DNA from 3 places in the Lactiplantibacillus plantarum genome. Region 1 is predicted to be linked to each of the others. Evidence: predicted binding sites of a transcription regulator. Region 1 holds the regulator's gene; each other region holds the start of a gene.
The links. The regulator LexA, encoded in region 1, represses DNA repair genes until DNA is damaged. The targets are predictions, from matches to a motif close to CNAACANNTGTTNG.

Region 1 (7,341 bases):
CGTTAAAGCTACGAGCAACTTATGCTGGTAACAACCACGGTAAGTACGTGCTAGCAAGACCTTTACCTAGCAACACTTAATTGTGTTATCGCTAACAAAATCGCTCACTTGTGAAGCCCACAGCCGTGCAACCAGCTCGATTGTGGGCTTTTTGTTATGGATAATAACAGCATTGAAAGTACGCTTGGGGTTAACGCTTCGAAAAGGCCCCATTAGATGAAAGTATAAAAAATGGCGTCACTCAGATGAGTGACGCCATTTTCAGTGATAATCGAGATTAGTCAAACTTAACTTGTGTGTCAGCTTTACCAGTTTCGATGAATTGTTTGTTACTGTTCATTGAAACGTGCACCATGTTGTGAACGGCAGTTTCAGTGTAGAAAGCCGTATGTGGTGTAATCAAAACATTGTCGCGGTTGAACAAGTTCATGAAGACCTTGTCATCAATCGTTTGACCTTCAAGGTCTTTGTTGAAGATTTTAGTTTCGTATTCATACGTATCAAGAGCGGCACCGGCAACTTTGCCACTGTCTAAGGCTTTGATCAAGTCTTCTGAATCGATGAGTGTCCCACGAGCAAAGTTCAAGATGTAGGCGCCATCTTTCATCTTGCTGAAGGCATCCGCATTCAACATGTGGTAGTTATCCTTCAATGCAGGAACGTGTAACGTGATAACATCAGCTTGGGCGTATAATTCGTCCAAGGTGTCAACGTACATGCCTTCCTTTTCAAGTTCAGCATTCCGGTAAACATCGTAACCGATAACCTTAGCGCCGAAGCCTTTGAAAATATCGATGGCAGCACGGCCAATCCGACCAGTACCGATAACACCAACAGTCATGGTGTTTAATTCCTTGGCAATATCTGGTGCCCAACGGAAGTCTTGCTTAGCTAACTTCTTGTTGAACAATGGGGTTTGACGTAATAATTGCATCAATTGCGTTACTGATAATTCAGCAATCGCATTTGGTGAGTATGCAGGTACGTTAGAAATGTTTAAGCCACGTGCTTTAACAGTAGGAACGTCCAAGTTATCAACACCAACGTTACGAAGAGAGATGTTCTTAACCCCTTCGTCGGCTAACTTGTTCAATACTTCAGCAGTATAGTCCTTTTGTTGGTATACATCGGCACCGTCGAAGCCTTTAGCTAAGTCAACGTTGTCTTCAGTAAGTAATTCTGGAACTAATTTAACTTCAACATCTGGGTTTTCTTTCATCCAAGTATCGAAGAATGGACGTTCGTCATCACGTACAGCATATGCAATAATTTTCATTACAAAAATTCCTCCTATATATTGATACAGTAAATATTATAACAGTAAATGCGAGAAATAGAATCATAAATTGTGAAAACTTCGCTAAATTTTTACATCGTGAGCTGACAAGTATTTTAGCTTGGCAGCTCGCGATTGGTGTTTGAAGGCATATTCAGCCTTTAACGCACTTGATTTGTCAGTGAAAGTTTCATGATAAATTAATTGCAAAGGCCGCCGTGATCTGACCCGCGTATATTTAGCCCCTTTGCCCGCATTGTGCGTTGCTAATCGTCGCTGCAAGTTATCCGTAAAACCACCATACAACGTTTGATCAGCACATAATAGGACATAAAAATAATATTTTTTGATTGCCGTCGTGGACGCAGCCGGCTTACTTGTGCTTGCCATAGAGTAATGTGTGCACCTCTTCCCTGTATTCACCATCATCACGATAAACGACAAGCGGTGGCATGATTCGAACACCGTTGCGTTTCCCATCCTTGATCATTTCGATCAGAACCATGTTCGCTTCCCGTTGTGCTTTGGGATGGACGAACCGAATCCGTTTGGGTGCCAACCGATTGGTCGCCATGGTACTGAACAAGTCATCTAGTCGTTCAGGACGATGAACAAAATATGCTTTACCATTCATTTTTAACAAATCACTAGTTACCGCTAGGATCTGATCTAAATTAGCGGACAGTTCATGCCGTGCAATCGCCAAATGAGGATTTGGATTTTTAACGCTCTGCGGTCGATCTTTAAAATACGGTGGGTTACATAAGACTGTATCCACCGAATCTTTCGGTAGTTGGCGCGTAATTGCCAGTAAGTCTTCGTTCAGGACTGTCATTTGTTGGGTTAAATCGTTCAAAACAACACTGCGTTGAGCCATATCGGCCAACCGGGGCTGAATCTCGACCGCCGTAATATGGCCTTGAGTTTTAGCACTGGCGAATAGACCTACTGCGCCATTGCCAGCACAGAGATCCACGATCTGGCTCTTAACGCCCTTCGCAACCTGGGCAAAGTCACCCAACAGAACAGCATCCAGTGAGAACGCAAAGACTTGAGAACTTTGAATGATTTGGATATCTTGACTATATAATTGATCAATACGCTCATCGGCGTGTAACGTGACGTCTGCCATATTCGGCCACCTCTCCATTAAAATCATCGCACAGTTATCATACAATTAACTTGCAGAATTTGCCAAATTTCGTCATACTGTGAGCAGTTAGTAAACGAAAGGAAGATCGTGATGTTTTATTCTTTTATGCGCGGACTAGTCCGACTAATCATCACCATTATTAACGGTCGGCCGCACTATCAAGGACGGGAAAACTTGCCTGAGGGCGCCTACATCTTAGTTGGACCGCACCGGACGTGGTTTGATCCGTTGTACTATGCGTTGGCCGGCAGCCCAATGAAATTTAGCTTTATGGCCAAGGAAGAACTATTTAAGAATCCCGTCTTGCGGTTCATTCTCGTCCATGCGAACGCTTTTCCTGTCAATCGGCAACATCCAGGACCTTCAGCAATCAAGACCCCCGTCAAATTTTTGCGCAGCGGTAAGCTTTCATTAATCATGTTTCCATCGGGAACGCGCCACTCACAAGAACTTAAAGGCGGTGCAACCGTCATCGCTAAGATGGCCGGTGTTCCACTAGTCCCAACCGTTTACCAAGGTCCATTGACCTTCAAACAACTTTTTAGTCGTCAGCGGGTCACCGTCCGTTTTGGTAAACCGATTGATATTGATCGTAAGCTGAAACTAGATGATGCTGGTCAAAAACAAATTGAAACTAAAATGTTGCACGCTTTTGACGACTTGGATCGTCAAATCGACCCAACGTTCAAATACGTTGATCCTGCTACAACCCGTCAGAAACATTAAGTTCGATAATAAAAAAGTGTCGGTGATCGCAATTTAAAGCGAGCCGACACTTTTTTACTACTTGTTATCGTTTTTAGATGCAGCTTTCATCGAATTCAACATCTGATGTAACTTCTTTTCGGATGGGCGTTGACCCATTTGCATCATCATACTACGAAGCATTTCTTCACTAATTGGTGGATTTTGCTTCAAGTAATTTTGCATATAGTGCCGGGCACCGAAGAAACCACCAGTTAACCCAACCAATACGCCGATAACGACGATTAAAATCCAAATTCCTGTAGACACAGTCATTCCCCTCCCTTATTACAGTCTTCATTAAACTAGTCTACACAAATTAATAATAAAAGAAAAGGAAAATTTGTCAGTTGACAAATTTTCCTGAAATCGGTTAATCATCTCGAAGACCGCGATCGCGTTGCACTTGACGGACCTTTTCTGGCGTAACCTCTTTACCATCTTTATCATAAACCTGAAGCATTTCAACTTGTTGCCGAAAACCGGCGCGAAATTCCTTCAAGTATTTTTGCCGCAACTCTTGACGTTCGGCTTCTTCTAGCTCGGTGAGCCCCTCGGCTTTCGCCTTATGAGCTAACTCATTGATCCGAGCAAGCAATTCTTTTGAAATCAAATCAGCAGCCCCTTTCACTCTTGAAATATACACGAAATTAGACCCTAAATCAATTAATAGTGTTTGTCAACCGAACATTTGTTTGAAAGCTATGAAACGCTATGCTACAATTGGTTTAACCAATAATGAAAATAAAAAATGAGGTGCCAAGATGAGTAAAACATCGGAAAGCAAACAAATGGCCGTTCTTCGCTTTATTTATGAACGTGTCAATGAAAAAGGATACCCGCCAACCGTTCGTGAGATTGGTGAAGCCGTTGACTTATCTTCGACTTCGACCGTTCACGGCCACATTTCACGGCTAGAAAAAAAAGGTTACATCCAAAAAGACCCAACTAAGCCACGTGCCATTGAGGTAACGCCAGCCGGTTTCGAAGCACTGGGCGTCGAAACTACGCCACATCAAATTCCGGTACTTGGAACGGTAACCGCCGGCCAACCAATTCTTGCCGTACAGGAAGCGACGGATTATTTTCCAATTCCTAAGGAACTTGAATCATTCGGTGGCGACCTTTTCATGCTCACCATCCGTGGCGAAAGTATGATCAATATCGGTATCATGAATGGTGATCAAGTCATTGTTCGGCGTCAAAGTTCCGCTGACAATGGTGATATCATCATTGCCATGACCGATGAAAATGAAGCGACTTGCAAGCGATTCTTCAAAGAGGCCGATCACTACCGACTACAACCTGAGAACGACACGATGGCCCCAATTATCTTGAACAACGTCTCTGTATTAGGCAAAGTTGTCGGTTTATATCGCGACATGCTGTTTCAGTAAACTATCACCCACAAGATGACAATTCAATTTGTCATCTTTTTTATTCGCCAGTTTTTAGAGCAGGTTGATGGCATGCCTACAGATTCCACTCACAAATATTTACACCCTTCCCGCCGTGCCAGGGACGAGAGCACGTTATTTGCGACAAAAGCACGCCCCCATTCCGAATTCACTTTGCCATAATCCCGCAATGCCCAACCGATTGCCTTCTGAATAAAAAAGTCATCATCACCCCGATTCGTTAGTATCGCCGTTTGTAAATTGGCAATTCGTCCTCTTTCAAGCCTAATCGAAGCGCGATACCTACTCGTCGCACCTATTTATCGGTAGCTCGTAAATATACCACCCACTTGTTGTAAACAACCGTGCGCTGAGAGATACGCTGCAGGCACCTTGCGCCAGGCATCAACACTATCCCACCGTGGCGTTACTGTGATTTGGTGGTAGCACCATTGCTATTGAACCAGCGGCGCCTGATTCTCCCGGTGTATCGACAGAAAAAGTGCTGGCGTCAAATTGGTTATTAGTCAGATCTCTTTTCAAAATATTTCAAATCTGTGACGAACAGCCAATAGTTCAATGGTATAATGATTATACTATTTTAAACATTGGGAGTTGGTTACATGTTGTTCCTAGCCATTATGGGCTTGATTGTTTTTCTATTAGCATTATTTTCCGTGATTTACGCACGTCAAACCGGTGGTGGTTGGAAATTTCTAACACTAATTACGGTCCTCAGCGCCCTGGTCACCATCTACGCGGTCGTTAAATTGCCTTACTGGCCATACAACCAGTCACAGCAATCGACGCGCAAAGCATCATCTAGTACGAGTACTAGCGCTAGTACCAGCAAGTCTAAATCAACGAGCTTGAGTTCCTCACAAGTCGTTTTTAACGAAGCCAACACCAAACGCGCGGCCGCAACGACTAAGTTGAATGAAGAAAATATCCTTAAACAATTACAATCTAACTATCAATCGATTGGCACCGTTGCATTCACCAAGTCAACGAAAACATATACGATTACGCCAACCAATAAAAAGTACGTTAAATCTTTGAAGACGATTAAATCATATCCATCTCAAAATCAAAAAGCAATCACGACGATTACTTCAAATTTCAAATCATTGTCAAAATCGCTCAAGAAAAATCTTGCGGCTGGTTATACCATTCAGTTGCTACAGCCAGATACCACTGACAAGACGCTGTTGAGTGTCAAAGATGGCCAGATCATCACCAACAACTTCAAATAACAAAAGTCACTTGCCTAGCATATTTGCTAGTAACAAGTGACTTTTTCGTTTAAACTTGTCGATCCAAATATTGGCGTTGTTCGTCCTTTTGACCGGTCAATACGAATCGGTGGGGATCATCAGCATAACTGACCGACTGATCATCAGCCCGCCATTGCAGTTGATGACTAAATAAGGTCTCATATTCCACCACACTAACTCGGCGCCGACGAGCCAACCGTTGTGGTAAGCCATGATCTAAGCCGGCCTGATAATCCGGCTGAATAACCCCGGTATAAAATTCACCCTCGGCACCCGAGCCATAACTGAATAATCCGAGTCGGTTCCCTGGTTGTAACTGAGGATCAGTCAGTAACTGCGATAACAAGCTCAAATAGAGTGAACCAGTATACAAGTTACCAACTTGTCGATTTAGCTGACGCGCATGTTCGAAGTGCGTCAACCACTGGGCTTGTTTCTCGGCATCAACTAATGGTAACACGCTTCGAAGCGCTTTAAGTCCCATCTTTGTATATGGCAAATGAAAAACTAAGGCCGTCAGTGTGTCTGGACTAGTTTGAGTCGTTTGCAAGTAATTCTTAAACACATCTTGAAAATAATCAATATAGATATTAGACGAGTATTTGCCGTCAACTAGGGCTTCTGTATGATACAATGGTCGCCAAAAGTCCATCACATCTTCGCTCAGTAGACTTGACTCAGTACCCAGTGCTAATACTTTAGGATCCGCACTAATTAACATAGCAACCGCCCCACCACCTTGAGTTGGCTCGCCCGGTGTGTTCAATCCGTAGCGTGCCACGTCACTACCAATGACCAGCGCCTTTTTATCTGGATGAACACGCACGTGATCTTGGGCCAGTTGGACACCAGCCGTCGCCGCATAGCAGGCTTCTTTCATTTCAATTGTTCGAACCCGCTGGCTCAAACCGAGCAACTTAGCGACGTAAATCGCACTCGCTTTGGAATTGTCGATCCCCGACTCGGTACCGACGACTAATAAATCAATAGCCGCAATGTCAGTCGCTGTCAGCATCGGTGCGGCAGCATTAGCAGCTAACGTCACTGCATCCTGACTCGGCGGAATCACCGCCATTTTAGACTGACCAATACCAATCAAATACTTATCAGGTTCTGCCTGGCGAGCTGTCGCCAGTTCCGCCATGTCTACGTATAAATGTGAAGTTGCAAAATGCAACTTGTCGATTCCAACTTTCACGTTTTTTCCTCCAATTTGTTAATGACAATAAGGGATTAATATGCACGTCCGCGTGGCCCTAAGTAATGAAAATCAGGGTCAGTTCCGACCCGATAGCAGCTGAAAGCCCGACTAATTTCATTATGAAAAGTCACAACAATTGCCGGTGTCGCCCAAGTAGACGCCGCCCAAAAAACGGTGTCATCAAACGCCCGGTTGTCATTCGGGTAGCGGTGATAGCCTTGTACATTGTCCCAAATGGTGCCGTGCGTATTCAACCAATCTTCAGCAAGTCCGGCGTCCACCTGCATCATCACGTC
Region 2 (7,341 bases), 1.3 Mb from region 1:
TGTCGCGGTGTCCAGTAGGCGATATCACCAACTGCATAGCCAGTAGTGTGTGCCTCGTTAGCAGGGAGTGCCTGCTGAAAACGATACGTCAATTCACGGTTATAAAGGTTGAGCATCGGCAGTGTTAGTGGTAGTTGTGAAAGTAACGCTGCGGTGGTGGCATTTTCTTCCAAATTTGCTGTGAAGTGGCGGTCGTTGGCTGTTATCTTCATTTTCTTCATTATCTAGTACCTCCTAAGCCAATGCGTTATATTCGTCATTACTAACGGGTGATAGCCATTCTGGTGTGCCTGCAGTGATGGCAATGTGACTGAACCAACTATCTTTAGTAGCACCGTGCCAGTGTTTGATACCGTCATGGGTGATCACCACATCACCAGGATGTAATCGCTGTGCCGGTTGCCCGGCTTCTTGGTACCAGCCTTCGCCACCAGTGACTAATAAGATTTGATAGCCATTGTGATGGATATGCCAGTTGTTACGGGCTCCGGGTTCAAAGCTGACGTTGCTGACAGTTACGTTGACTTGCTCGTCTTTCACTAGAGCGTTGTGGTAACTTTTACCGGTAAAGTATTGTTGAAAAGCAACGTTTAAATCTCCCATTGCAAAAATGCCGTGTTGGACGCTATTTTCATTATTGTTCATTGTTAAAAACACCTTTCATTTAAAATTAATTGTGGGCTAAAATTTGAAGCTCGGCTTTTGTTAGTACGTTTCCCACTAGTTGTTCACGGAAGTCGTTGTAATAGAAGCGGTTATTCAACGGCAAGTTGTGCTTGAGTGCAAATACGGATAGTGTATATCGATGAGGCTGATCAGGTGGATTCGGTCCGGCATAGTGATCGGCGAAATACGAATCGTTTAACTGATAAAAGCGTGACATCCATGAGTTTTGACCTTGGGGGCCCTCAAAATTACGACTGAAATCGGCTGGGATTTCTGCCATGACAGGAATATTGGTCGCGAGCCAGTGAATGAACGGAAAACCCGTTCGTGGGACGGCGTCGTAATCAATGAGCGAAATAGCAAACGCAGTCGTTATTGCAGGAATTGATTTGATTTCAATTGGAAACGATAGAATCGGTTGGCCTGAGTGTTTGACGTTCGCGTTACTGGTATAGATTCGTGGTAAAAAGCCATCGTCTAAATCAACTTTAATTTGCATTAAACCGACCTCCTAGTAAAAACCAGGTTTGTTCCAAGCAGTATTGGGTTCAGCGACGCCAATGCTACTTCGCTGATATAATTGGGGATTGTGAATAATTTCAGTAATCAGGTCAGCAACGGCTTGGCGTGTCACCTGCGTATCTTTGAATGGCATCCCCTGAGGAATGACCTTGTAGTCCGTATGCTGGTCATTATTATATAGCCAGGCCATTCTTAAAAATGTATAGTTTAGTCCACTATTATCAATCACGGCAGCAGCTCGCTTGATTTCAGTATAATCACCCATCATTTGGGCATTCCAAATACCAAATTTACCAGCGACTTCATCGTAAATGCCTAAACCACCTGCGACAATTAGGCGCTCGACACCATTTTGCTTCATCGCATCGACAACATTTTGATTGGCGGTGGTGAAATGCCCCGTTGCCAAGTAAACGATATCTTGACCCGCGATTGCCGCCGTAAGATCAGCGGAATTATTCCAATTGCCGTTCGTGAGAGTAACCTGCGATTGGGCGGCGTACTGATGAAGCCGTCGAGTAGCTTGACGAGCAAATAGTGTGAGTTCAACATCGTTTTTGGCAAGTAGGCGTGGAATTAAATATTTTGAAATGTTACTGGTAGCACCTAATAAAATAACTTTTTTCATTGTAAGAACCTCTCTTTTAAAAAATAAGACTTAATAAAGTTGCTACGCCCAAACTAAGTACGAGGAAGATGAGGCAAAATTGCCAATTCCAACGTACCGAGACAGTTGCTGAGCTGACATGTAACAGGGTCGCGACAATCATGACGATACCTGCAAACGGTGATAACATGTATGCAACGACGCTTCCGATATTCAGACTCAATGCGATTAATAGTGGTGAAAGGGCAATGTGCATGGTCATAATAATCTTGCCAATTAGTGCTACTGATGCTAGTGGGTGAATGCCAATTAGGGAAACCAATACGACAATAATGGGAATTAAAACGATCAATAACCAGCCAAGGTGAGCAAAGCTTGGTGCTAACGCGTGGGTTAGTTCGCTACTGATAGTGGAATGTTGAAAACCGTACGTGAACGTACCGATTCCAACAAAGAACGGCGCAAGCGCTGCACCGCTTGCAATTCCGTGTTGCCAATAATCAAGGCTAGCTTTTTTTAGTGCAAATTTGAAGGCTGTTTGGCCCGTAGTCGGCTTGAGCCCTAATGCCGTGACCCAAATCAGGACAATTAGTAAACCGGAAAGTGTAACAGCGTTCATTGAACTTACGACTTTGCTTTCCATTAAAACAAAGCTGAGTATTAGTAGGGCAATAACGGCCGCCACTAAACTGACAAGTGATGCGTGTTCGGTAAAACGAGTCTGCTGCTTAGTATTGGTTGTCACGGGCTGAATCCGCATATACGGTTGGTTATATTCCATCAAATACGCTAGCAATAATCCTAACAGGCCTAAAATCAGGCATGGTATGAATAATTGGGTCCACCCGACTTTAGTAACGGTACTGATTAGAAAGATTGTTGCTGCTCCAGGTGCCCATAATGTGCCGAGCGTAAATCCACGGGTTACGGCTGTTGCCGAAAAACGGGTGGCGTCTTTGACTTGGCGCTTGATACTGTCGCCTAGAATTGATAGGACAATGGCAACGGTCCCCATGGAGAGAATACTTGATAGTAGGTGCGTGACAATCATGACAAAGGTGAAGGTTTGTTTGGGGCCACGAATGTGCTTTTGCATGAATGCTTCGACAGTAGCTTGGTAGTTGCCAATGGTGACAGGGATTAAGAAAAGTTGCATAACAACTAGTAACACCACGATATCGACCATTGAAGTGATTGCCATGGCTAGACCGTTGATTGATAAACCCGTAGTACTTAGCAGTCCCAACCCAGCAATGAAAAAGATCAATGTCGCGACTTGAAAAGAGCGGCTTAAGCTTTGAATTCCGAGAATTGAGACCCCGATTGCAAGCACGGCATTTAATAGCGTCAAGTTGACGGGGACAATTAAGCTTAGTAACTGAATGATTATTAGGCTTAAAACTAGACTGTGATAAATCGTCGCTTTATTGATAGACCGTTCCATTCATGAATCGCTTCTTTCTAATATTGATCGTGGATTGTCGTCATCGATTAGCCTTGCTTTGTCGGGTAAATGGTAAATTCATTGACGTTGACGTCATCTGGTTGTGCAACTGCGAAGTCAACGACACGGGCCACTGCATCTGGGGTGATACCGACGGATGCATATAATTTATTCATACCTTGCTTAGCATTGGTATCGGTAATGGTGTGCAATAATTCAGTGTTGATAGCTGCCGGATAGAGGCTGGTGGTCCGAATATTGGTGTGTTCTTGAGCACTTTCCATGCGGATTACTTCCATTAAATTGCGTACTGCAAATTTAGTTGCACCATAGATGCCGGAACCAGCGAAACTCTTAAGCCCAGCTACTGAAGATGTCGTAATGATTTGACCATACTTTTGATTGGTGAAATCAGGCATTACTGCGGCGACACCGTTCAAAACACCTTTTAAGTTCACATCGATCATGGCATTCCATTCATCAGTTTTTAGTGCACTGATTGGTGAAGTCGGCATGATACCGGCATTATTGAAAATGACATCAATACCGCCAAATTCTCGCTTGGCTAAAGCGACTAACGCTGTTAAGTCTTCAGGCTTAGTCACATCCGTTACGCGGTAAGTGGCTTGCCCGCCTTGTTGCTGGATTTTATTGGCTAATTTCTGTAGGCGTTGTTCACGCCGTGCACCTAAAACAACTTTGGCACCATGGCTGGCTAACAATTTGGCACTGGCTTCGCCAATACCCGATGAGGCTCCTGTAATAACGATAACTTTGTTTTTTACTGACATATTTGTTTCCTCCTGATTAATTTTTTTGTTTATTTAAAATGTGATGGTAATTTAAGACGTCCATTGTGGAAAAATCATGACCGGAAAGCTGGATTTTTTCACCATAGGGTGATAGTGAAATTTGATTGTGCCCAATAATTTTCCAAGTACCGGAATAAATATTAGTGACGTGATGTTGGTTCTCCTTCCACTTGTGATCCGCAGTGAAAGTGATTTGTTGGTGAATATCTTTGTTGTGGTGATTGATCCAAACACCAACGACATCCGCTTCGGTCAGATGCGAGTTGTCCGAATAGGTAACGCTTGTCTGTTGCTTGGTGGCTTGGTTAGACTTGTCGGTGGTTGGTGAGTGTTGCTGAACTGCATAGACGATGACGACAAGTGCAGCGACGGTAACAATAATTTGAAAAATAGTTTGCATAAACTTTTTGTTCAATTAATCATCTCGTTTCTGATGTGCTGTGCCTCAACTACAATGACTAGTATAGCCAGCAACGTGCCACCTGAGAAGAATCCGTTAGTTAGCTTGGCATTAACTTTTAGTTTATACTAGAAGGTTAGGAGGTGACCGTTGTGGATTTTAATCAATTACAGACGTTTTTACGAGTTAGTGAGTATGGTAGTTTTACGAAGGCGGGGGAACAGAGTTTTATATCGGGTACTGCGGTGATGAAACAGATCAACCGGCTGGAAGCGGAGCTTAACCTAAAACTATTCGTCCGAACTGCGACCGGGGTCCAACTCACACCACAGGGTAAGAAGTTCCAACCGTATGTGCAACAGTTGCTCGATTTACTAAACACGGCCATTGAAGAGACGCGACGGGTCCGTTCAGACGATAAGCAACTGATTTTGTTGGGAACTTCCTTACTACATCCTGCTGATGCCTTCATGTCATTATGGAAAGAACTGGCACCAAAGATGCCTAAATTTCAGATTAGATTAGTTCAATTGCAGGAAGACTTGAATTCGAGAAATCGTGAGTATGCGATGCTTGGTCGGAGTAGTGATTTAATCGTTGGGACGTTCGATAGCACAACTTTGAAGCAGTCCTTTAGTGCGATACAGTTGGGAGCGTATCACTTTGGAATTGCTGTCCGTAGTGATAATCCATTAGCCCAGTTGGATGAAATCACGTACAGTGACCTTGCGCATCGTAAAGTTCTGATGGTGTCAACGGGAATTAGTGAGAAAAATGATCTGGTTCGGAGTGAAATGTTGGCGGCAGAACCTAGTATTCAGCCAATTGATACTAGCGGGCGTTATGACATCAATACGTTTAATGAGACCGTTGAGGAGAATATCGCAATGATTTCGCTTACGCCGTGGAAAAGAATTCATCCGAATTTAGTTACAGTACCGCTGAAAACGTCCGTAACAGTACCGTATGGTCTATTAAGCACCAAGTTCCCGGGTAAGAAGACGGCAGATTTTTTACATGAATTTACGAAGTTGGTCCCGACTGAAACGCAGAGCCACTCATAAAATGACATTAAAAAGGCAACTGTTCGTGGTCACGGTACGTGCTGGTGAACGGGTGTCTTTTCGGGGCTTAAGTCTAATTTGAAGTCTGCAATTATTTGTTAACGGATACTGGCATTCAACCGGATTTTAATTTATAATTAGTTAAAAGAACATATGTTCTTTTAACGACAAATTATTGAGTCAGGTTTCATCCAAAAGTGAGTGTCATGGGGGCGAGCGACATGCGGCTATCGTTAAAATTCGATCAGCAGCATGAGATTTATTTTGGATTACCAGCAAAATGTTAAGGTGAACAACGACTGCGATTGTGTCGATTAATTGGAAGGGAGTCATTATATTGATGGAACAGCGAACATACATGGCAATTGATTTAAAATCATTCTATGCCTCAGTCGAATGCGTTGCTCATCAACTCGACCCATTGAATGCCAATTTGGTTGTCGCTGATATGAGTCGCACTGATAAGACGATTTGTTTGGCGGTTTCGCCAGCACTAAAGCAATTTGGTGTTCCAGGGCGGCCCCGGTTATTTCAAGTTGAACAACGGGTCGCAACTTTAAATCGCGCCCGTGGTCGCCAGACTTCCTATCAGGCGGTTCGGCGGCATCGCTCAATTTATCGTGATCAGCTCCTCAAACATGCTAATTTGGGTATCGATTATCGGGTCGTTCCCCCACGAATGAGTTATTACATGCAGAAGAGTGCTGCGATTTATGATATCTATTTGCGCTTCATTAAGCCGGAACACATTCACGTGTACTCGATTGATGAAGTCTTCATGGACGTCACAGACTACTTAAGTACTTTTCAGGTTTCACCGCACGCACTGGCAAAGACGATGATTCACGAGATTCAGGCCGAGACTGGGATTACGGCGACGGCTGGGATTGGTGCTAATCTTTACTTAGCTAAGGTGGCGATGGATATTGTTGCCAAGAAGATTCCCGCTGACGCTGACGGTGTTCGGATTGCACAGATGGATGAGCAGCAATATCGGCAATACTTATGGGCGCACGAGCCGTTGACTGATTTTTGGCGAGTCGGTCATGGCTATGCTAAGCGGTTGGCAGCCCTGGGGCTCAATACGATGGGTGACATTGCGCGCTGTTCACTAGGAACCTTGTCGGATTCTCATAATGAAGAACAATTATATCGTGAGTTTGGTAAAAACGCGGAACTGTTAATTGATCATGCGTGGGGCGATGAGTCGGCAACAATTGCTGACATCAAAAATTACCATGCTAGCGAACATGGTATATATGCCAGTCAAGTGTTGATGCGACCGTATACTTATACTGAAGGGCAGGCCGTGTTACGCGGCATGGTGAATAATTTGACACTCGAACTGGTTGCTCGCCACGTGGTGACAGATCAGTTGGGAATTCGTATTGATTACGATGCTAATGCTTCATCAGTTGGCACGCATTATCAGGGTGCGGTCACCGAAGACTACTATGGACGACAAGTACCAAAGCCCGCTCATACCAAGGTGACATTAGCGCAGGCGAGTGCTTCACAACACGAGCTAGGGGCTGCGTATCAACAGCTTTATCAACAAGTCGTTAATCGTCAATTGATGGTTCGACGTGTGACCGTTATGGCGAACCATTTGGTCGACGAACAGCAGGTTAGGTGCCAACCTCGGTATCAACAAACTAACTTATTTGAAAATCCAGAAGTGGCCCAAGCGCAAGAACGAGACGCACAACGCAAACGTGAACGCGATGGGCAATTGCAACGCGCCATTTTGAAATTACAACGTCGTTCCGGGAATAAGAATGTCGTCATTCGCTTGGCAGATCTAAAACCGAGTTCAACTACGATTG
Region 3 (7,341 bases), 200 kb from region 1:
TTGAAGGTTCATCAACACCCTGATTACCAAGGCTTATTTGGGATTGTTCAAGGTGCGGGCTTTAAAGACTTGCGTGAACAGAGTGCCAAAGATCTTGTTAGCTTGGACTTTCCAGGCTACTCGATTGGGGGCTTATCAGTGGGTGAATCGAAGGCTGAGATGAATCATGTTTTAGACTTCACGACGCCACTATTGCCAGAAAATAAACCCCGTTACTTGATGGGAGTTGGCTCTGCGGATGCCTTGATCGACGGTGCAATTCGTGGGGTCGATATGTTTGACTGTGTCTTACCGACTCGGATTGCCCGTAATGGCACTTGCATGACGTCCCATGGGCGTTTAGTTGTCAAAAATGCGGCCTACGCTCACGATTTCACCCCGTTAGATGATAATTGTGATTGTTATACCTGTCGTAATTTCACGCGTGCTTATATTCGTCATTTGATTAAGGCGGACGAGACGTTTGGTTTGCGTTTGACGAGTTATCATAACTTATATTTCTTGTTACACTTAATGAAGCAAGTTCGTCAAGCCATTATGGATGATAATTTACTGGAGTTTCGCCAGAACTTCTTTGAAATGTACGGTTTTAACGATAAAAACCCGAAAAACTTTTAGTGCTACTGGTATTTCAGACCGTAATTTGTTAAAGTTAAAGATAGTCAAACTTTTAATTAGAGTAGGAGCGATATTAAATGGGTCAAATGGCATCAATTCTGTTTATCGTGGTCATGTTCGCATTCTTATACTTCTTCATGATCCGTCCACAACGGAAACAACAACAACAACATCAACAAATGTTAAGCAAAATCAAACGTGGTGACAAGGTTACGACAATTGGTCGCTTGCACGGGGTCGTTGATGAAGTTAACGAAACCGAAAAAACAGTTACTTTAGACTGTGATGGCATCTACTTGGTTTTTGATTTGAACGCTGTTGCTAAGATTTCTCCAGCCGAAGATGCACAAGCTAAGACAGTTGCACCAGAATCTGGGACAGCGGCTGAATCAGCTGCTACTTCTGAAGTTGAATCGGCAAGCTCAGCCGCCGACGATAATGCTGATTCTGAAGCAAAATAGGTTTACACCATAAGTGGTCGATCATTGCTGATGACCGCTTATTTTTTTGCTCATTTTTTGGTCTTGAAACGCGCTTTTGAACGTATGTTCGTGTATAATGAAAGTACTAAGGATTGGAGGGGCGGCGGATGGCACAGTCAATTGTTGAAGCGCCTATTCGGGTGGATACGAGTCGGAAAATTATTCATGTGGACATGGACGCGTTTTATGCGTCAATCGAAGAGCGGGAGCATCCAGCCTACAAGACGCAGCCGTTAGTGATCGCGCATGATCCTCGGCAGACAGGTGGGCGAGGCGTTGTGACGACGGCTAACTATGTTGCCCGCCAATTTGGCGTTCACTCGGCGATGCCAGCTGCTAAAGCATTAGAACTCTGCCCAACAGCAGTATTTAAGACGCCCAACTTTCCGTTGTACCGCGAAGTTTCGGCGCAGATTCATCGTATTTTCCATGAGTATACAGAGATGATTGAGCCAATTGCCTTTGATGAGGCTTACTTGGATGTGACTACGAATAAGAAACACATCCATAGTGCGGTCGAACTGGCGCACCGATTACAACAAGAAATTTGGCATCAAACACATTTAACTTGTTCAACGGGAATCTCCTACAACAAATTCATTGCCAAACTAGCATCAGATTATCGAAAACCAGCGGGTGTGACGATCGTATTACCACAGGATGCAGAACCATTTTTGTTACGTGAACCCATCGAGAAATTTCGGGGTGTCGGTAAAAAGACGGTACCTAAAATGCACGATTTAGGAATCAAGACTGGACAGGATTTATACGCACAGTCTGAATTAGACCTAATCAAACAATTTGGCAAGTTGGGCTATATTTTATACCGGCGAGTGCGCGGCAGTGATGATCGGCCAGTCGAGTATTTACGTGAACGGAAATCAATCGGCAAAGAGCGGACGTTTGGACCGTTTCTCCAATCGACGACGGAAGTTAATACGCACTTGAAGGCCATCGCTAAGTTGGTAGCAGCTAGCATGCAATCGCATCAGCGCCACGGTAAAACACTCGTTCTCAAGTTGCGTTACGGTGACTTTGTCACAATTACCAAGCGGCGAACGTTCGGTGAATTCATACCTAATGACGCGGCCTTGTTTGAGCAGTACGCCGAAGAGATTTTTGAAGAGGTGGTCGATGATCATTTTAACTCTGGCATCCGCCTGTTAGGGATCACGCTAACTGGCTTGGCACCACTGGCGTTTGAGAACTTAACGTTACCACTTTATCCAAATGATAATTAATTTATTTGGCGCGACGCGGATTCTTCGGTATACTGGAGTACTGTGACAGTTTAATCGCCACCAGTAAATTATGAGAGTAAGAAGGTTCATTTATGACCGTCCAAACAGCAATTTTTGACTTAATTAAACAAGCAAAAACAATCATCATTCATCGTCATCAGCGACCTGACCCAGACGCCATCGGAAGCCAGTTAGGGTTAGCAGCTATCATTAAGGCTAGCTTTCCTGCGAAGCGGGTATTGACACCTGGAAAACAGTACCATGGTTTTGACTGGTTAGGACAAATGGATGAGGTTACCGAAGCGGACTATCAAGACGCACTAGTATTAATTCTTGATACCGCTAATCAGCCCCGAATTGATGGTGAACTTTGGAATCAAGGTAAGACAATTGTTAAAATCGATCATCACCCAAACGATGACGCTTTCGGTGACCCACAGTGGGTCGACGTTGATGCTTCCAGTACGAGTGAGATGATTTATAATTGGTACGCACCCCTTGCGGCGGAGTTAACGCTAACGGCTAACGCCGCTCGGTTGTTGTATGCCGGCATCGTTGGGGACACCGGTCGCTTTCTATACTCTGCGACCAAGCCTAGTACCATGCGAGCAGCAGCGGCCTTAATGGAAGCCGGTGCGGATGCTGAAGCTGTCAATCGTATTGAAGATACCATCACGTTACCAGTCGCACGGTTGTCGGCCTACGTTTATGAACATCTGACACAGTTGGATTCGGGTGCAGCTTACGTTATTTTAACGAATGCGATTCTCGATTCATTTGCAATCGGTGATGCTAGTACTGCTGGGGTTGTCCCATTACCTGGGCGTATTGATACGGTTAAGTGCTGGGCGATTTTTGTTCAACAAAAGGAAGGTGACTTCCGTATTCGGTTACGTTCAAAGGGACCGTCAATCAACGGTGTGGCCAAGAACCATGATGGTGGGGGCCACGCATTAGCGAGCGGTGCCAAGGCTAAAGACCAACAAGAAATTGAAACGGTAGTGCGAGAACTCGACCAAGTCGCTAGCCATTATGAGAAAGAGGTTTAAATATGACCGCAAGTTTTGAAGATTTTAAATTGCAGCCGTTCTTGATGCAGGCACTGACTGACATCAATTTCCGCAAACCGACTGCGGTACAGGAAAAGTTGATTCCAGTGATTGCTGCTGGCCGCAGCGTCATCGGTCAGTCAGCAACTGGGAGTGGTAAGACGCATACGTTTTTACTGCCAATGATCAATCAACTGAATGCTGATGAACGTTACGTGCAGGCAGTTATCACAACGCCCAGCCGTGAATTAGCTTATCAGATTCAGACTGCTGCTAAACAGTTGATCCAACACAGCCCGAAAGCCATTCACATTGGACTCTATGTCGGTGGGACTGATAAGCAGGAACAGATTGAAAAGCTAAATCGGCACCAACCACAGTTGATTATTGGGACCCCAGGACGGATTCTGGACTTAATGCGCTCCCAGGCACTCGATGTGCATCGTGCGACTCAGCTAGTAGTTGATGAAGCCGATATGACGCTAGACTTGGGCTTTTTGAACGTGGTTGACCAGATTGCTGGCCGAATGCCTGCTGATTTACAAATGTTGGTGTTCTCAGCCACGATGCCACAAAAATTAACGCCATTTTTGCGCAAGTACATGAACAATCCAGTTATGGAAGAAATTCCAGTAGAATCTGTGATTAGTCCGACTATTGATAACTGGCTGATTTCCACCAAGAGTCACGATAAAAACAGTATTATTTATCGCTTGCTGACGATTGGTGAACCGTATCTCGTGTTGGTTTTTGCTAACACGAAGGAACGAGTTCAAGAGTTGACCCATTATTTGCGCCAACAAGGTTTAACGGTCGCAATGATCCATGGAGATATTCAACCACGTGAACGAAAGCGGGTTATGCGCGACGTCCAACAATTGAAGTATCAATTTGTTGTTGCCACTGATCTAGCTGCCCGTGGGATTGATATTGAAGGTGTTTCACACGTCATCAATGATGATATTCCGAATGACTTAGAATTCTTCATTCACCGTGTTGGCCGGACCGGCCGGAATGGAATGGCGGGGACTGCGATTACGTTATATAGCCCAGGCGAAGAAGCCAAGGTCAGTGCAGTTGAAGCAATGGGGATCAAGTTCAAACCGAAGGCGATTCGTGATGGTGAGATTGTGGATTCATATGACCGTAATCGTCGGGCTAAACGGGGGCCAAAACAGGAAAAACTGGACCCAACCTTGATTGGTTACGTCAAAAAGTCCAAGAAAAAGATCAAGCCGGGTTACAAACGCCGCATTCGTAAAAAGATCAGCGATAAGGCGCGGATGGACCGCCGCATCGAACAACGAGCGGCTGCCCGCAAGGAACGCAAGGATCGTAAGTCTTAATTGACGTGCATCCGGATAGATTAATGCAAAATAACTGAGTGGTGTATTGACAAGTCGCCGCAAGTTTTCTATACTTTGCAAAGTAAGGACATATCTATCTCACATATCGGTCAAGAAACACTTTGGTTGCTGGAAAAAGTGCGGTGTGGGGTAGATGCTACCTAGAAGTAATGACTAGCAAACTAGTTCGTGTCTCAGCGTTAATGAGCTTAAGAGGTAAACGAACACATCGTTGCAAGCAGAGTGGTACCGCGTTAACAGCGTCTTTGCTAGCAACGGTGTTTTTTTGCCTTAAATTAAGAATGATAGAGAGGATGCCAGAATTAAATGAAAAAATTAAGTAGTAGTGAAATTCGGCAAATGTACTTGGACTTTTTTCATGAAAAAGGTCATACGATTGTCCCTAGTGCATCACTAGTTCCCGTGGATGACCCAACGTTATTATGGATCAACTCCGGTGTTGCAACGATGAAGAAGTACTTTGATGGCTCCGTTGTGCCGGATAACCCCCGCATGACGAGTTCACAGAAGAGTATTCGGACGAATGATATTGAGAATGTTGGGCGGACGGCGCGGCACCACACGTTGTTTGAAATGCTTGGTAATTTCTCAGTTGGTGACTACTTCAAAAAAGAAGCAATCAGTTGGGCCTGGGAACTCTTGACCTCACCAAAATGGTTTGGCTGGGATCCTGACAAGTTATACATGACTGTTTATCCCAAGGACACGGATGCCGCGAAATTCTGGGAAGCAACTGGCGTGAAACCAGACCACATCATTAAAGTCGAAGATAACTTCTGGGACATTGGTCAAGGCCCATCTGGCCCCGATTCAGAAATTTTTTATGATCGTGGCGAAGCTTTCAATAATTTAGCTGATGATGACCCGGAAAACTATCCTGGTGGTGAAAATGAACGTTACTTGGAAGTTTGGAACATTGTCTTTTCGCAATTTAACCACACTCCTGAAGGTACTTACGAACCACTCCCGCGTAAGAATATTGATACGGGGATGGGGCTAGAACGGGTCGTTTCGGTCTTTCAAAATGCGAAAACCAATTTTGAAACTGACCTATTCCTCCCAATTATTCATAAGACGGAAGAATTAAGTGATGGCAAGCACTACGGTGATAACGCCCAGGACGATGTGTCCTTCAAAGTGATTGCCGATCACGCTCGGGCCATTACGTTTGCTATTAGTGACGGGGCCTTACCTTCCAACGAAGGTCGTGGCTATGTCATTCGGCGGTTGATTCGGCGGGCAATCCTACATGGTCAAAAATTAGGTTTGAAAGAAGCTTTCTTGGACCAATTAGTACCGATTGTTGGCAAGATCATGGCTTCACACTATCCCGACGTGCTCAAAAATAGTGCGTATATCGAAAAGATCGTGGCTTCAGAAGAAAGTCGCTTCAATGAGACCTTGAATGATGGGTTGAATCTGTTAAATAACTTGATCGCGGAAACCAAGCAGGCTGGTCACGATACACTAGCTGGTAAGGATGCATTTAAGTTATATGACACTTATGGCTTCCCGTTCGAACTAACTAAGGAATACGCTGGCGACGAAGATTTAGATGTCGACGAAGCTGGTTTTGAAGTTGAAATGAAGGCTCAACGTGACCGCGCACGCAATGCACGTAGCAGTGCCAAGTCCATGGGCGTCCAACGGAGTCTCTTGATCGACATCAAAACGCCAAGTGAATACGTGGGATATGACGAATTAACGAATGTGCAGGGGACTTTGAACGACATTATTGTTGACGAGACCCTGGTTGATCACGTCGACAGTGGTCAAGCTGAGATGATTTTCAGCAAGACACCGTTTTATGCTGAAATGGGTGGTCAGGTTGCCGACCGTGGTGTGATCTTAGATGATGCCGGTGAAATGGTGGCTAAAGTGACTGACGTACAAAATGCACCCAACAAGCAGCATTTACACACCGTTGAAGTGTTGAAACCAATGCGAAAAGACGCGACTTATACGCTGAACGTTGACTTGGCATTCCACAACAAAGTCGAAAAGAATCATACCGCCACCCACTTGTTAGACCAGGCGCTTCGTGACGTTCTCGGTGAACATACGAAACAAGCTGGTTCACTTGTAGAACCTGATTATTTACGGTTTGACTTTACTCACTTTGGTCAAGTGACTGACGAAGAGTTAGCTAAAGTTGAACAAATCGTCAATGATAAGATCTGGGCAGCGTTACCAGTCAGTGCTATTCAAACGGACCAAGAAACTGGTCACAAGATGGGCGCAATTGCGGTTTTCACTGAAAAGTATGGCAAAATTGTGCGGGTTGTTTCAATTGGTGATTATTCTATCGAATTCGATGGTGGGACCCACGTTAAGAACAGTAGTGAATTGGGGCTATTTAAGATTGTTTCCGAAACAGGGATTGGCGCTGGAACGCGGCGGATTGAAGCCGTTACTTCGAAGGAAGCTTTCGAACTGCTTGCCGGCGAAGAACAAACCTTGAAGCAAGTTGCTGCTCAAGTCAAGGCACCGAAGTTAGCTGATACGCCAGCCAAGGTTAGTCAGTTACAAGCCGATCTCAAAGCGGAACAACAGAACCGGGCCAGCCTCGAAAGTCGCTTAGCCA

Region 2: E5260_RS02630 (Y-family DNA polymerase) is a predicted target of LexA. The motif match lies at 5,662-5,675, and genes of this name have one in related genera.
Region 3: dinB (DNA polymerase IV) is a predicted target of LexA. The motif match lies at 1,157-1,170, and genes of this name have one in related genera.

The regions. Positions count from the first base shown of each region.
Region 1 covers NZ_CP039121.1:1,901,070-1,908,410, forward strand. Annotated here, with positions in the region: gene E5260_RS08780 (D-2-hydroxyacid dehydrogenase) at 278-1,276, opposite strand; gene E5260_RS08785 (GIY-YIG nuclease family protein) at 1,361-1,666, opposite strand; gene E5260_RS08790 (tRNA1(Val) (adenine(37)-N6)-methyltransferase) at 1,650-2,408, opposite strand; gene E5260_RS08795 (lysophospholipid acyltransferase family protein) at 2,520-3,155, shown strand; gene E5260_RS08800 (YneF family protein) at 3,213-3,449, opposite strand; gene E5260_RS08805 (DUF896 domain-containing protein) at 3,547-3,786, opposite strand; gene lexA (transcriptional repressor LexA) at 3,938-4,570, shown strand; gene E5260_RS15620 (DNA alkylation repair protein) at 4,660-4,890, opposite strand; gene E5260_RS08820 (hypothetical protein) at 5,194-5,823, shown strand; gene E5260_RS08825 (hydroxymethylglutaryl-CoA synthase) at 5,873-7,042, opposite strand; gene E5260_RS08830 (hypothetical protein) at 7,078-7,341, opposite strand, start outside.
Region 2 covers NZ_CP039121.1:592,355-599,695, forward strand. Annotated here, with positions in the region: gene E5260_RS02590 (cyclophilin-like fold protein) at 1-221, opposite strand, end outside; gene E5260_RS02595 (cupin domain-containing protein) at 235-645, opposite strand; gene E5260_RS02600 (YbhB/YbcL family Raf kinase inhibitor-like protein) at 671-1,165, opposite strand; gene E5260_RS02605 (SDR family oxidoreductase) at 1,178-1,816, opposite strand; gene E5260_RS02610 (hypothetical protein) at 1,833-3,239, opposite strand; gene E5260_RS02615 (SDR family oxidoreductase) at 3,287-4,030, opposite strand; gene E5260_RS02620 (hypothetical protein) at 4,047-4,451, opposite strand; gene E5260_RS02625 (LysR family transcriptional regulator) at 4,604-5,515, shown strand; gene E5260_RS02630 (Y-family DNA polymerase) at 5,856-7,341, shown strand, end outside.
Region 3 covers NZ_CP039121.1:2,098,817-2,106,157, reverse strand. Annotated here, with positions in the region: gene tgt (tRNA guanosine(34) transglycosylase Tgt) at 1-618, shown strand, start outside; gene yajC (preprotein translocase subunit YajC) at 696-1,079, shown strand; gene dinB (DNA polymerase IV) at 1,208-2,341, shown strand; gene E5260_RS09875 (DHH family phosphoesterase) at 2,434-3,390, shown strand; gene E5260_RS09870 (DEAD/DEAH box helicase) at 3,393-4,736, shown strand; gene alaS (alanine--tRNA ligase) at 5,064-7,341, shown strand, end outside.